Regions from separate parts of the Streptomyces sp. NPDC051563 genome, predicted to be linked through region 2. Evidence: riboswitches for the same ligand, from Rfam matches in the RefSeq annotation. Region 2 holds a riboswitch; the other holds the start of a gene.

Region 1 (3,283 bases), on a different contig from region 2:
AGAAAACGGGCGGTGTGTGCGACGAACGGGCCTTCGCGCTCGATCTGTTCGTGCAGCTCGCGCAGCCGGTCCCGATGCTGTCCGACCGTGAAGCCGGGCACCATCCAGATCACCTTCCTCAGAAAGTAGATCACGGCTCCGATGTCGTGGAACTCCGTCCGCAGCCGCTCGGAGCGCAGATCGACCACCTCCAGTCCCGCCTTCGTGGCCGCGGCGACCGCATCGTCGGGGTGCCGGCCGCGCCGGACCTCCTCCGGCTGCGGTCCCAGGAAGTACTCCACGAGCTCGAAAACGCTCGCCGGGCCGACCTGCTGGGAGAGGTACGTGCCGCCGGGCCGCAGCACCCGCGCGATCTCCTCCCACCAGACCGTCACCGGATGCCGGCTGGCGACGAACTCGAAGGCCCCGTCGCCGAACGGCAGCGGCGGCTCGTCGGAGTCCGCGACCACGACGGTGCCCATCGGGTGCAGCAGCTTTGTCGCCTTGTCGATGTTGGGCGGCCACGACTCGGTGGCCACCGTCAGCGCGGGCAGCGGCCCGGCTCCGGCGAGCACCTCTCCGCCTCCGGTCTGGATGTCCAGGGCGGAGCCGACCTGCGCCAGGCGCCGCGCCAGGAGCCGCTGATAGCCCCAGGAGGGGCGCTGCTCGGTGGCGCGGCCGTCGAGCCAGGAGAAGTCCCAGCCGTCCACAGAGACGGATTCCGCTTCCGCGACGAGATGGTCGAAAGTGCGCGTCATCCCTCGATCGTCCCAGGTCCGGGCCCGGTCATCCACCCGATTGCCGGGCGCGGGGTCCGCCGGGGCCGCCGCCCGGCCCGGCGGAAGGTCGCCTACACTGGGCGGCGGGCCGTGACTGGCGTTCGGGTGGATCACCACCGGGGAGCGGCCCGGCGTACTCCCGCTTTGCGTACGCCGACTGCCGCGCGCCTGGGCGAACCGCGATCCCGCAGCGACGCCCAGGAGCCCCGATGACCACCCAGACGACTGCCCCGCAGGCACGGACCGCCACCCTGATGGACGGCACCGCCCTCGCCCGCCGCATCTCGGAGCGGACCGCCGCGTACGCGGCGAAGATCACCGAGCGCACCGGTACCGCGCCCTGTCTCGCCACCGTGCTGGTCGGCGAGGACCCCGCGTCCGTCACCTACGTCCGCATGAAGCAGAACCGCTGCGCCAAGGCCGGGATCACCTCCCGCCACGTGGAGCTGCCGGCCGCGACGACCACCGAGGAGCTCGTCGCCACCCTGACGGCGCTCTCCGAGGACCCGGAGATCAGCGGCATCCTGCTCCAGCACCCCGTCCCGCACCACATCGACGAGCGCGCCGCCTTCGAGGCCATCGCCCCGGGCAAGGACGTCGACGGGGTCACCATGCACTCCTTCGCCGCCATGGGCTTCGGACTGCCCGGCTTCGTCTCCTGCACCCCCGGCGGCATCATGCGGCTGCTGGAGGCCTACGACGTGGACCTGACCGGCAAGCACGCCGTGGTCGTCGGCCGCAGCGCGATCCTGGGCAAGCCCGCCGGGATGCTGCTGCTGGAGCAGAACGCCACCGTCACCTACTGCCACTCGCGCACCGTGGACCTGCCGTCCATCGTCCGCCAGGCGGACGTGCTGGTCGCCGCCGTCGGCAAGGCCGAGTTCATCCGCGGCGAGGACATCAAGCCGGGCGCCGTGGTCCTGGACGCCGGCTACAACGAGGGCAACGTCGGCGACGTCCACTTCGAGTCGGCCGCCGCCCGCGCCTCGCTGATCACCCCGGTACCGGGCGGTGTCGGCCCGATGACCATCGCGGTACTGCTGGAGCAGACCGTGCAGGCCGCCGCCGCGCAGGCCGGTCTGGCCCTCGCGGACCTCTGAGCCCTCGGGGCCCCCCTGAGACCTCCGGCCCGCGCCCGCTCCCTCCCGTACGACGAACGCCCCGGGCCCTTCGGTCCGGGGCGTTCCGTTTCCCGCGGTAACGGGCCGAAAGGCCGATTCCGGTCCGGCACGACAGGGCTCCAATGAATATGTGAAGCCTTCGATGGATATGCAGAAGCCCCCGGCGCCGGACGCAGCACCGGCCGACGCGGCGGCGGTGGACGGGAAGCGTCACCCGCGCGGGCTCGCCACCCTCGTCCTCGCCGAGCTGTGGGAGCGTTTCAGCCTCTACGGCATGGTCGCCATCCTCGTGCACTTCCTCGCCGCCTCCCGCGGCCACGGCGGCATGGGGCTCCACGAGGGCACCGCGGAGGCCGTGGAAGGCGTCTACATGGCCATGATCTCGCTGCTGGCGCTGCCCGGCGGCTGGATAGCCGACCGGTTCCTGGGCGCCCGGCGGGCCGTCCTGTGGGGCGGCGTGGTCATCATGGCGGGCCACGTCCTGATGGCCGTGCCGAACCCGGTCTTCGTCTGGCCCGGCCTGGTCCTCATCGTCATCGGCACCGGCCTGCTCAAGCCGAACATCTCCGCGCTGGTCGGCCGGCTGTACGCCGCGGACGACGACCAGCGCCGCGACGCCGGCTACTCGATCTTCTACATGGGCATCAACCTCGGCGCGGTCATCGCCCCGCTCGTCGTCGGCTACCTCGGCGAGGAGGTCAACTGGCACCTCGGCTTCGGCGCCGCCGCCGTCGGCATGGCCCTCGGCCTGGTCCAGTACGTCGTCGGGGGCCGCCGCCTGACCGAGCAGCTGCGCGCGGAGCCCATGGTCCGGCTCACCGCCGCCGAGCGGGCCAAGGTGCGCAAGTCCTCCGCGTACGGCCTGGTCTTCACCGCCGTACTGATCACCCTGCTGGCCGCCTCGCACGCGCTGAGCATCGACAACATCACCTTCCTGCTGACGGTCGTCGCCGTGGTGGTCCCGGCGGGCGTACTGCTCTCGATGTACCGCAGCCCCAAGATCGACCGGGTCGAGAAGACCCGGCTGCGGGCCTACGTCTGGCTCTTCCTGGCCGCCACACTGTTCTGGCTGGTCTACGACCAGATGGGCAACGAGCTGAACCTGTTCGCCGCCCAGAAGACCGACCTGTCCCTGCTCGGCTGGCACATCCCGGCGAGCTGGACCCAGTCCCTGCCCTCGCTGTTCGTGATCATCCTGGCCCCCGTCTTCGCCGCCTTCTGGGTGCGCCGGGGCAAGCACATGAGCACCCCCTTCAAGTTCGGCCTGGCCCTGCTGCTGACCGGCGCCTCCTTCGTGGTCATGTCGGGCGCCGCGGCCATCGCCTCCAGCGGGGTCAAGGTCTCGCTGATGTGGCTCGTGGGCGTGTACGTGATCCAGGTGATGGGCGAGATGTGCCTGAGCCC
Region 2 (3,283 bases):
CCGGACCGCTGCACTTCGCGCACTCCGAGACCGACGAGCTCGGCGAGGACCTGATGACGGTCGCCTACCTCCAGGAGACCGCCGAGCAGGCCGGCATCGAGACCCGTGAGCTGTCGGTGGAGCAGATCGGCTGGGACAGCCTGTCCGGCCGGTTCGTGGACGAGAAGCTCGGCTTCATCCGCGCGATCTTCAAGCTCTACCCGTGGGAGTGGCTGGCCACCGACGAGTTCGCCCCGCAGGTACTCGGCACGTACGACCACGGCGGCGGCTCCGGCACCACCGCCTGGATCGAGCCCCTGTGGAAGATGCTGCTCTCCAACAAGGCGCTGCTGGCGGTCCTGTGGGAGCTCTTCCCGGAGCACCCGAACCTGCTGCCCGCCTACCTGGACGGCCCGCGCGAGCTCGCCACGACCACCGGCTACGCGGCGAAGCCGCTGCTGGGGCGCGAGGGCGCGGGCGTCACCCTGCACCCGGTCGGCGGCGAGCCGTTCGCACCGGAGGAGGACGAGACCTACGTCTTCCAGGGCCTCGCCCCGCTCCCCGACTTCGACGGCAACCGGGTGGTGCTCGGCGCGTGGGTGGTCGAGGACGAGGCGGCGGGCCTGGGCATCCGCGAATCGGCGGGACCGGTCACGGACGAGTACGCCCGCTTCCTGCCCCACGTCATCCTCTAGCCGTCGTCCGGGAGGCCGCCCCCACCGGGGAGGCGGCCGTCCGGCGCCGCCCCGGTGGCCGTACCCGGCCGACGGCCAGGACACCCCCTAGGCGCCGAGGACCGACCTGAGCTGGTCCAGCCCCCAGTCCAGGTCCTCCTTGGAGATCACCAGCGGCGGTGCGATCCGGATCGTCGAGCCGTGCGTGTCCTTGACGAGCACCCCGAGCCCCATCAGCTTCTCGGAGATCTCCCGGCCGGTGCCGCGCGCCGGGTCGATGTCCACGCCCGCCCACAGCCCGCGGCCCCGTACGGCGGTCACCGCACCGCCGCCGACCAGCAGGTTCAGTTCGCGGTGCAGGTGGTCGCCGAGCTCGGTGGCGCGCTGCTGGTACTCGCCGGTGCGCAGCATCGCGATGACCTCCAGGGCCACGGCGCAGGCCAGCGGGTTGCCGCCGAAGGTGGAGCCGTGCTCGCCGGGCCTGAACACGCCGAGCACGTCGCGGTCGGCCACCACCGCCGAGACGGGCACGACCCCGCCGCCCAGCGCCTTGCCGAGGATGTACACGTCGGGGACGACCCCCTCGTGCTCGCACGCGAAGGTCCGGCCGGTGCGGCCCAGGCCCGACTGGATCTCGTCGGCCATGAACAGGACGTTCCGCTCGCGCGTCAGTTCCCGTACGCCCTTCAGGTATCCGGCGGGCGGCACGAGGACGCCGGCCTCGCCCTGGATCGGCTCCAGGAGCACGGCCACGGTGTTGGAGGTGACGGCGGCGGCGAGCGCGGTGAGGTCCCCGTACGGGACGATCTCGAAGCCGGGGGTGTACGGGCCGAAGTGGTCGCGGGCCTCGTGGTCGGTGGAGAACGACACGATGGTCGTGGTCCGGCCGTGGAAGTTGTCGGCCGCCACCACGATCTTGGCGTGGCCGTCCGGTACGCCCTTGACCTCGTACCCCCACTTGCGGGCGGTCTTCACCGCCGTCTCCACGGCCTCCGCCCCGGTGTTCATGGGCAGCACGGCCTCCTTGCCGCACAGCGCCGCGAGCTCGGTACAGAAGTCCGCGAAGCGGTCGTGGTGGAAGGCGCGGGAGGTCAGGGTGACCCGCTCCAGCTGGGCGCGGGCGGCGTCGAGCAGCCGCCGGTTGCCGTGGCCGAAGTTCAGCGCGGAGTACCCGGCGAGCATGTCGAGATAGCGACGCCCCTCCACGTCGGTCATCCACGCGCCTTCGGCGGTGGCGACGACGACGGGCAGGGGGTGGTAGTTGTGCGCGCTGTGCGCGTCGGCGGAGCGGATGGCATCAGCAGTTGTCGACACGGGGTCTCCGATCGTCCGTCAAGCCGGTGACGAGGGTGGCGTCACTGTCCATCCTCGCTCGAATACCGGACGGAGAAACCTCATCTGCGGCGCGCCCGCTAAGGTGTCGGACACGCACGGCGACTGGCGCACGGAGAACCAACTCCGGGGGAGCCGTGCGCGCACGACCGCACACAGGGCCGCTCGCCTGGGCCTCGCGGGGACGAGATCCGACATCGACCCCGGAGGAACCGCCATGAGCGCGAACCACCACCCGTACCGCCACCCCGCCCTCCTCGCGACCGACCCCGAGCTGGCGTCCTTCGTCGCCGCCGAGGAAACCCTCCAGGCGCAGACCCTGCGCCTCATCCCGAGCGAGAACTACGTGTCCTCGGCCGTGCTGGAGGCCTCCGGCACCGTGCTGCAGAACAAGTACAGCGAGGGCTACCCGGGCCGCCGGTACTACGAGGGCCAGCAGAACATCGACCGCATCGAGGCACTGGCCGTGGAGCGGGCCAAGGGCCTCTTCGGAGTCGACCACGCCAACGTGCAGCCGTACTCCGGCTCGCCCGCCAACCTCGCCGTCTACCTGGCCTTCGCGAAGCCCGGCGACACGGTGATGGGCATGGCGCTGCCGATGGGCGGGCACCTGACGCACGGCTGGGGGGTCTCGGCGACGGGCTCCTGGTTCCGCGGCGTGCAGTACGGGGTCCAGGCGACTGCGGATCCTGAAACGAATGGCCTCATCGACTACGACGCCGTACGGGACCTCGCGCTCGCCGAGCGGCCCAAGCTGATCTTCTGCGGCGGTACGGCGCTCCCGCGCACGATCGACTTCGAGGCGTTCGCCTCGATCGCGAAGGAGGCGGGCTCGGTGCTCGTCGCCGACGTGGCGCACATCGCCGGCCTGATCGCGGGCGGCGCCCACCCGTCCCCGGCGGGCCACGTGGACGTGATCTCCACGACCACCCACAAGACCCTGCGCGGTCCGCGCGGCGCGATGCTGATGTGCCGCGAGGAGCATGCGAAGGCCATCGACAAGGCGGTCTTCCCGGGCCTCCAGGGCGGCCCGCACAACCAGACGACGGCCGGTATCGCGGTGGCGCTGCACGAGGCTGCGCAGCCCTCGTTCGTGTCGTACGCGCACGCGGTCGTGGCCAACGCGAAGGCGCTGGCCGCGGCGCTGCTGGAGCGGGGCTTCGACCTGGTCTCGGGCGGTACGGACAACCACCTGATCCTGATCGACCTCACCGGGAAGTCGGTGTCCGGCAAGATCGCGGCGAAGGCGCTGGACCGGGCCGGGATCGTCGTGAACTACAACACGGTGCCGTTCGACC

The links. A riboswitch is a leader RNA that binds a small molecule or an ion and turns the genes downstream of it on or off. The one in region 2 is predicted to bind ZMP and ZTP.
Region 1: it holds a riboswitch for ZMP and ZTP, as region 2 does, so the genes downstream of both, ACIA8F_RS31735 (bifunctional 5,10-methylenetetrahydrofolate dehydrogenase/5,10-methenyltetrahydrofolate cyclohydrolase) here and glyA (serine hydroxymethyltransferase) in region 2, are expected to answer to the same signal.

What each region holds. Positions count from the first base shown of each region.
Region 1 is NZ_JBITDL010000033.1:71,004-74,286, reverse strand. It holds gene ACIA8F_RS31740 (methyltransferase domain-containing protein) at 1-737, opposite strand, end outside; ZMP/ZTP riboswitch at 839-939, shown strand; gene ACIA8F_RS31735 (bifunctional 5,10-methylenetetrahydrofolate dehydrogenase/5,10-methenyltetrahydrofolate cyclohydrolase) at 968-1,858, shown strand; gene ACIA8F_RS31730 (peptide MFS transporter) at 2,022-3,283, shown strand, end outside.
Region 2 is NZ_JBITDL010000002.1:240,874-244,156, forward strand. It holds gene ACIA8F_RS03300 (glutathionylspermidine synthase family protein) at 1-674, shown strand, start outside; gene rocD (ornithine--oxo-acid transaminase) at 762-1,967, opposite strand; ZMP/ZTP riboswitch at 2,077-2,167, shown strand; gene glyA (serine hydroxymethyltransferase) at 2,203-3,283, shown strand, end outside.